One region of the Pseudoduganella sp. UC29_71 genome, then DNA from elsewhere that is predicted to be linked to it. Evidence: riboswitches for the same ligand, from Rfam matches in the RefSeq annotation. Region 1 holds a riboswitch; the other holds the start of a gene.

Region 1 (4,380 bases):
CCGGGAGCACGCGAAACAGGTCCAGTGCATCGCCAAATTTTTCTGCTGTTAAAAGCACTGAATACCGTCCTCCATACTCCACTCCAGTTTCCCAGGGAACCGCACAGCCAAGTTTGCCGTATTTCCACATAGAAATGCAAGTCCGGAGAGGCCGCCATCGGTCACACTCGATTCGCTTCGTGCTGGCAAACCGGGGCGTGTAATCCAGCGTTACGCGGCACTGTTTTGTGGCGGGCGGCAGGTTGCGGTTCAGCGCCAGCGAGGTTCCCGTGTAGGAGCGCACCAGCCACGGCTGCTGCGGGGCGACGAAGTCGTAGATCAGGACCTTGTCCTTGCCGTGTTGTGTCTCAGCGGAGTGCATGAGCGCAGCCATTCTTTCAGGCGGACCGTCAGCGAATCCGCCGAAAAAGTAGGGATGGTTTCCCTCATCATCCTCGTCAAAGGCCACCCAGGCATTGTCAGCCTGTCATCCTCCTGTTCGACAAAAAAGGATCACTGTTGCGGCCTGAGGGAAAACCCTTTTGACTGCGCACAAGAAAATGCGGTGAAACGTGCCGCGTCCGGCGCCAGCACTGGGAAACGCAAGCTTAGGGTGTGCGGCTGCGTGGATAACGCGGCAGGCCGTCGCCGAGGTGCAGCCAGCCTAACTGGCCCTCCACCTGGGTATGGTCGAGCGGCGGCAGCACTTCGGGGTCGTCAAGGCTGCAGGTGGTGACGTCGATGAAGCCGGGGCCGCTGGCGGATTCGTAGGTCAGGTGGGCGCCGCAGCGGGCGCAGAAGCAGCGCGTGACACCCGGGCTGGATGCGAAGCACTGCGGCGCGCCCAGCGTGTAGCGGAAACCCGCCAGCGGGATGGTGAACCAGGCCACGCATGGCGCGCCGGCGATGCTGCGGCAACTTTCACAGTGGCACAGCGTGCTGCCAGCCACGGGGCCGCGCGCTTCGTAGCGCACCGCGCCGCAATAGCAGCCGCCGGTCCAGGCAGTTTGGGTATCCATGTCGTCCTCCCGATGGCGTTTACTGCATTGTAGGCGCCAACGCGTTTTCCGTCGCTGAGCGATAATGGCGGGCTCAAGCCAGCCACATCTGGCCAGCCATATCTATCAGGAGCACGCCTTGCTTAACTTCGACTTTTACAATCCCACTCAAATCCTGTTCGGCCAGGGCCAGATCGCGGCCATTACGCCGCTGGTGCCGGCCGGCGCGCGCGTGATGATGCTGTACGGCGGCGGCAGCATCAAGCGCAACGGCGTCTACGAGGAAGTGAAGGCGGCACTGAGCGGCCATACGGTCATCGAATTCTCCGGCATCGAGCCCAACCCGCACTACGAAACGCTGATGAAGGCGGTGGACATCGTGAAGGCCGAGAAGATCGACTTCCTGCTGGCCGTGGGCGGCGGCTCGGTGATTGACGGCACCAAGTTCGTGGCCGCGGCGGCGCTGTTCGGCGACGAAGACCCGTGGCTGATCCTGAAAAAAGGCGGCACCAACATCAGCGCCGCCCTGCCCTTCGGCAGCGTGCTGACCTTGCCCGCCACCGGCTCGGAGATGAACGCGGCTAGCGTCGTCACGCGCGCGGCCACGCAGGAAAAGCGCGCCTTCCACAGCCGCCATGTGTTCCCGCAGTTTTCCGTGCTGGACCCGGGCAAGACCTTCACGCTGCCGCTGCGCCAGGTGGGCAACGGCGTGGTCGACGCCTTCGTGCACGTGATGGAGCAATACATGACCTACCCTGTGAACGCGCCGGTGCAGGACCGCTGGGCCGAAGGCCTGCTGCTCACGCTGATCGAGGAAGGCCCGAGAACGCTGGCCGAGCCGGACAACCTGGATGCGCGCGCCAACGTGATGTGGAGCGCCACCATGGCGCTGAACGGCGTGATCGGCGTGGGCGTGCCGCAGGACTGGGCCACCCACCTGATCGGCCACGAGCTGACCGCCCTGTACCACCTGGACCACGCGCAGACGCTGGCCGTCGTCCTGCCGGGCATCCTCACGGTGCGCCAGCAAGCCAAGCGCGCCAAGCTGCTGCAGTATGCGGCGCGCGTATGGGGCATCAGCGAGGGCGATGAGGACAGCCGCATCGCCGCCGCCATCGCGCGCACGCGCGGCTTCTTCGAGCAGATGGGCGTGAAGACGCGCCTGTCCGGCTACGGGCTGGACGCCGCCGCGATCGACGCCGTGGTGGCCGCGCTGGAGGCGCACAAGATGGTGAAGCTGGGCGAACATCGTGACGTGGACGCCGCAGCCGCCCGCGCGGCGCTGGAGCTCAGCTTGTAAATCATGTTACACTTGTAATTCGCTAGGGGTCCTGGGAACGCGTTTTCCGGGTGAGAGATACCCTTCGTACCTGATCTGGATAATGCCAGCGAAGGAAAGCGCAAAGTTGTTTCCCCTCCTTTGTTCCCTTCCGTTGGCTCCCTTTGTTGATGAGAGCCCAAAATGTCCGCACGAAATTTAGCAGTTAGCACGATCGCCCTGGCGGTCTCCCAAGCCTTTGCCGTTTCCGCCTTCGCCGAGGATGCGCCCGCCGCGCCGGCCGAAGCCACCATGGCCGACGTGGTCGTCATCACCGGCAAGACCGGCGCCCAGGGTGCTTCCGTGGCCGGCTTCACCGATATGCCGCTGCTGAACACGCCGGCCTCCGTGACGGTGCTGAACCGCGAGAAGATGCAGGAGCTGAACATCCGCTCCACCACCGACGCCGCCAAGTTCGACGCCAGCATCAGCGACGCCTACAACGCGGTCGGCTATGCAGAGCAGTTCTCGATCCGCGGCTTCAATCTTGATAACGGCAGCAGCTACCGCAAGGACGGCCTGATCATCCCGGGCGACACCCAGATCCCGCTGGAGAACAAGGAATCCATCGAAGTGCTGAAAGGCCTGGCTGGCCTGCAGGCCGGCATGGCCACGCCGGGCGGCATCATCAACTATGTGACCAAGCGCCCTACCGCTACGCCGCTGCGCTCGGTCACCATAGAAGCGAGCGAACGCGGCACGCTGCTGGGCGCCGTGGACGTGGGCGGCCGCTTCGAAGACCGCCGGTTTGGCTACCGCGTAAACGTGGCCAGCGAGCGCCTGCGCTCCTACGTCAAGGGCGCCGACGGCCACCGCAACTTCGTCTCGGGCGCCTTCGACTGGCAGATTTCGCCGCAGGCGCTGCTGCAGCTGGACGCGGACTACCAGAAAAAGTCGCAGGTGTCCGTGCCCGGCTTCCAGCTGATTGACAACCAGACGCTGCCCAACATCCCGGCCGATACCATGCTGAACAACCAGCCGTGGAGCTACCCGGTGCAGACCGAGAGCAGCAACATCGGCGCGCGCTTCACCTACCAGTTCAACCAGAACTGGAACGCCACCGTGAGCGCCAACAGCCACTCCTTCAAGCGCGACGACTACACCGCCTTCCCTTACGGCTGCGGCGCGCAGAATCTGTATCCCGGCTTCTGCTCCAACGGCGACTACGACGTGTACGACTACGTGAGCCTGGGCGAGCGCAAGAAGCCGCAATCCGTGCAGGCCATGGTGCAGGGTAAATTCGCCACCGGCGGCGTCAAGCACGCCGTCACGGCCGGCTATTCCTTCTTCAGGAACAGCGAGAAGTGGGGCGACGATGTCTATGAATACGCGGGCACCAGCAATATCTACCACCCGGTGGTGGTGCAGCCGACCGGCTTGACCAGCGGCCCGGTGACCGAGCGCCGCAGCGACCGCGAACGCGCCGTGTTCTTCCAGGACGTAGCGAGCCTGACCGACCAGCTCACGCTGCATGCCGGCGCGCGCCATACCCAGGTTGAGCGCAACCAGCTGGCCGCCGTGGCGCCCACCGACGAAAGCTTCTGGCTGCCGAACGTGTCGCTGGTGTTTGCGCCGCGCGCCAACGTGTCGGCTTACGCCAGCTGGGCCGAGGGCCTGGAGCGCGGCGGCATCGCGCCCAAGCTGACGAACAACCAGAAGCAGGCGCTGTCGCCGTCGCTGTCCAAGCAGATCGAACTGGGCGTGAAGGCGGACCTGTACAAGGACCTGAGCCTGGCCATGGCCGTGTTCCAGATCCGCAAAGGCCTGGAGTACACCGACGCCGGCAACACCTACGTGCGCAACGGCCGCGCCGAGCATCGCGGCCTGGAGCTGTCGGCGCAAGGCCACCTCACGCCGGACCTGATGCTGGCCTTCTCCGCCATGGCGCTGAACACCGAGCAAAGCGGTACCGGCCAGGCCAGCCTGGATGGCAAGCGCGTGACCAACGTGCCGAAGTTCAAATCGTCGCTGTATGCGGAATACGCGGTGCCGCAAGTGGCCGGGCTGAAGGTCAACGCCAACTGGCAGCACGCGGGCAAGAAGGCCTTCGACCCGGAGAACACTTTCTTCGTGCCGAGCTACAGC
Region 2 (4,380 bases), 1.1 Mb from region 1:
GACTCTCCCACCGCCACTGTTTAACTTGGGCCGCCTGAAAACGGACCCTTGGAGACAGACATGGCAGCTCGTATCACCGCATTGATCGCAGCCGGCTTGCTGGCCGGCGCTTCCGCCAGCGCCTTCGCGCAGAACGGCACAATCTGGATCACCGTGGGCGAGGCCGCCTACGCGCAATTGAAGAAGGACGCGCCGCAAGTGGTCAAGCGCGAAAGCCGCGCCACGCTGGTCACCAGCGTCACCGCGCCTAACGGACTCGCGGCTGCGCAGGAAAAGGTCCACCTGGTGGAGGTGAGCGAGCAGCAGATGCTGACGCTGTCGGCGGCCGTGCACAAGGAGCTGCGCCGCTGCGGCGGCTTCATGGCGCACGTGAGCGAGGCGGCCGGCATCTCCGCGCTGGCGCCCAAGACGACGCTGGCGGCGCTGGCCGTGCCGCGCCCATCCTACGTGATCGACCAGCAGACCGTCATCAATCCGCTGCTGCCGCAAATGCAGGCCTCCAATATCGCCCAGACCATTATCGACCTGTCCGCGCACACCAACCGCTACTACACCACCACTAGCGGCGTGGCCGCGTCGAACTGGCTGAAGCAGAAGTGGACCACCATGGCGGCCGGCCGCAGCGATATCACGGTGACCCAGTTCACGCATGCGGCCTATCCGCAGAAGTCGGTCATCGCCACCATCGCCGGCACGGACAACGCGTCCGAAGTCGTGGTGCTGGGCGGCCACCTGGATTCGATCAGCGGCAGCAGCACCGGCGAATCGACCCGCGCGCCCGGCGCGGACGACGACGCCTCCGGCATCGCCAGCATGACCGAGGCGCTGCGCGTCATTATTGCCAGCGGCTACAAGCCGCGCCGCACCATCAAGATGATAGGCTACGCCGCCGAGGAAGTCGGCCTGCGCGGCTCGCAGGAAATCGCGCAGTACCACAAGACCAACAACGTCAACGTGGTCGGCGTGATGCAGCTTGATATGACCAACTACAAGGGTTCCCCGGCCGACATCTACCTCTACACCGATTACACCGACAGCCAGCAGAACACCTTTGTCGCCAACCTGATCACCACCTACCAGCCCACGCTGACGATAGGCTACGACAAGTGCGGCTACGGCTGCTCGGACCACGCCTCCTGGACTGCGCAAGGCTATTGGGCCTCGATGCCGTTCGAGACCTCCTTCATTCAGGACAACCCCTACATCCACACCGCCAACGACACCTACGCCAACAGCGGCAACCAGGCCGACCACGCGCTCAAGTTTGCGCGCCTGGGCCTGACGTTCGCGGTGGAACTGGGCAGCGACGGCCCCGGCGTGGTGCCGCTGCCTGACAAGGTGGAAACCTTCAGCGGCAGCCTGACGCGCGGCCAGACCCGCAGCTTCGGCCCCTTCAAGGCCGGCGCCGGCAGTTTCAAGGCGTCCACCACCGGCAGCGGAGACGCCGACCTGTACGTGCGCAAGACCAGCGTGCCCACCACCAGCAGCTATGACTGCAAGTCCGACGGCTCCACCAGCACCGAGGCCTGTACCATCACCCTGGCCGCCAACGGCGATGTCTACGTGCTGCTGAACGGCTACGCCGCCTCCAGCTATACCCTGACGGTAACGTACCGCCCGCAATAGGTAGTCGCAATAGGTGGTATTGCCGAATTATTGTTTCGAATATAAGTTGTACGCAGCTGCGGGAGATGTATAATTCGAATCGCTGCCGCAAGGCGGCACACGCTAGGGGTCCTGCGTCGCGAAAGCGGCGCGGGTGAGAAATACCCTCCGAACCTGATCTGGATAATGCCAGCGAAGGGAAGCTTTAGGCCTCCATCCGCCACGCCGCGCGCCCGCGCTTTTGGGTTGTGCGACGCTGCACGGATTTGCCGAATCCTCCTTTGCTGGCTCCTGTAGCTAACAAAGGAGCCAAATGAACGCCAATCCGAAATTCCTGTCCGCCACCGCCGAAGTGGACAGCGCAGCCATCGCGCCGCTTCCCAATTCCCGCAAGATCTACGTCGAGGGCAGCCGCCCGGATATCCGCGTGCCCATGCGCGAGATTTCGCAGTCCGACACCTCCGCCTCGTTCGGCCACGAGAAAAATCCGCCCATCTATGTCTATGACACCTCCGGCCCCTATACCGACCCGGACGTGCAGATCGACATTCGCTCCGGCCTGGCCACGCCGCGCCTGCCGTGGATACTGGACCGCGACGACACCGAAGAACTGGACGGCCCGAGCTCCGAATACGGCCAGGAGCGCCTGAACGATCCCGCGCTGGCCGAACTGCGTTTCAACCTGACGCGCAAGCCGCGCCGCGCCAAGGCTGGCCGCAACGTCTCGCAGATGCACTACGCGCGCCAGGGCATCATCACGCCTGAAATGGAGTTCGTCGCCATCCGCGAGAACCTGCGCCGCCGCGAATACCTGGAAGAGCTGAAGGCGTCCGGCCCGATGGGCGAGCGCATGGCTGAAATGATGGGCCGCCAGCATCCGGGCCAGAACTACGGCGCCTCCATTCCCGCTGAGATCACGCCCGAATTCGTGCGCGAGGAACTCGCCCGCGGCCGCGCCATCATCCCCGCCAACATCAACCACCCGGAAGTGGAGCCGATGATCATTGGCCGCAATTTCCTGGTCAAGATCAACGCCAACATCGGCAACTCCGCCGTCACCTCGTCCATCGGCGAGGAAGTGGAGAAGATGACCTGGGCCATCCGCTGGGGCGGCGACAACGTGATGGATCTGTCCACCGGCAAGCATATCCACGAAACGCGCGAATGGATCATCCGCAACAGTCCGGTACCGATCGGCACGGTGCCGATCTACCAGGCGCTGGAGAAGGTGAACGGCAAGGCCGAGGACCTGACCTGGGAAATTTTCCGCGACACGCTGATCGAACAGGCGGAGCAGGGCGTGGACTACTTCACCATCCACGCCGGCGTGCTGCTGCGCTACGTGCCGCTGACGGCCAAGCGCCTGACCGGCATCGTCTCGCGCGGCGGCTCCATCATGGCCAAGTGGTGCCTGGCGCACCACAAGGAATCCTTCCTGTACACGCACTTCGAAGAAATCTGCCAGATCATGAAGGCTTATGACGTGTCCTTCAGCCTCGGCGACGGCCTGCGTCCGGGCTCGATCTACGATGCCAACGATGAGGCGCAGCTGGGCGAACTGAAAACGCTCGGCGAGCTGACCCAGATCGCGTGGAAGCACGACGTGCAGGTGATGATCGAAGGCCCCGGCCACGTGCCGATGCAGCTGATCAAGGAGAACATGGACCTGCAGCTGGAGCAGTGCAGCGAAGCGCCGTTCTACACGCTGGGACCGCTGACCACCGACATCGCGCCGGGCTACGACCACATCACGTCCGGCATCGGCGCGGCGCTGATCGGCTGGTACGGCACGGCCATGCTGTGCTACGTCACGCCCAAGGAACACCTGGGGCTGCCGAACAAGGACGATGTCAAGGACGGCATCATCACCTACAAGATCGCGGCGCACGCGGCCGACCTGGCCAAGGGCCATCCGGGCGCGCAGATCCGCGACAACGCCCTGTCCAAGGCGCGCTTCGAGTTCCGCTGGGAAGACCAGTTCAACATCGGCCTGGACCCGGACAAGGCGCGTTCATTCCACGACGAGACGCTGCCGAAGGACAGTGCCAAGGTGGCGCATTTCTGTTCCATGTGCGGCCCGCATTTCTGCTCCATGAAGATCACGCAGGAAGTGCGCGACTACGCCGCGCAGGGCATGCAGGAGAAGGCGGTGGAGTTCGTGAAGAAGGGCGCGCAGCTCTACAGCAAGGCGTAAGCGGGAGGGATGCATGACCGATATCGCGATTGAACTGAACGGCGAGCCGCGCAGCGTGCCGCCGCAGCACAGCCTGCAGGCGCTGGTGGAGGAGCTGGGGCTGGCGCACCAGGCGCTGGCGCTGGCGGTGAACCGCACCGTGGTGCCGCGCCAGGCCTGGGGCGAACGCGCCCTGCAGGCGCGGGACAAGGTGGACATCGTGCGCGCCATTGGCGGCGGCTGAGTTGGCGGGTTACGGCGTGCCGCCTAACCCGCCCTACGTACAGACATGCGCCGTATGTGCGCCGGCCGTAACCCGCCACCACGCGGCCCAAAACAACATGGAGAAAAAGATGCGTGACCAGTATCAAAACGACGACCTGCTGACCATCGCAGGAAAAAGCTACAACTCGCGCCTGCTGGTAGGCAGCGGCAAGTACAAGGACCTGCAGCAGACCCGCGAAGCGACCGACGCGGCGGCGGCGGAAATCATCACCGTGGCGATCCGCCGCGTGAACATCGGCCAGGACCCGAAGGCGCCCAGCCTGCTGGACGTGCTGCCGCCGTCGCAGTACACCATCCTGCCCAACACGGCCGGCTGC

What was found. A riboswitch is a leader RNA that binds a small molecule or an ion and turns the genes downstream of it on or off. The one in region 1 is predicted to bind thiamine pyrophosphate.
Region 2: another riboswitch for thiamine pyrophosphate. It lies ahead of thiC (phosphomethylpyrimidine synthase ThiC); the one in region 1 lies ahead of ACFJI2_RS05475 (TonB-dependent siderophore receptor).

Annotation. Positions count from the first base shown of each region.
Region 1 is NZ_CP170549.1:1,230,073-1,234,452, reverse strand. Features, by position in the region: gene ACFJI2_RS05490 (STY0301 family protein) at 1-448, opposite strand, end outside; gene ACFJI2_RS05485 (GFA family protein) at 588-998, opposite strand; gene ACFJI2_RS05480 (iron-containing alcohol dehydrogenase) at 1,117-2,277, shown strand; TPP riboswitch at 2,292-2,391, shown strand; gene ACFJI2_RS05475 (TonB-dependent siderophore receptor) at 2,440-4,380, shown strand, end outside.
Region 2 is NZ_CP170549.1:152,321-156,700, forward strand. Features, by position in the region: gene ACFJI2_RS00695 (M20/M25/M40 family metallo-hydrolase) at 61-1,626, shown strand; TPP riboswitch at 1,721-1,823, shown strand; gene thiC (phosphomethylpyrimidine synthase ThiC) at 1,919-3,799, shown strand; gene thiS (sulfur carrier protein ThiS) at 3,813-4,022, shown strand; gene ACFJI2_RS00710 (thiazole synthase) at 4,132-4,380, shown strand, end outside.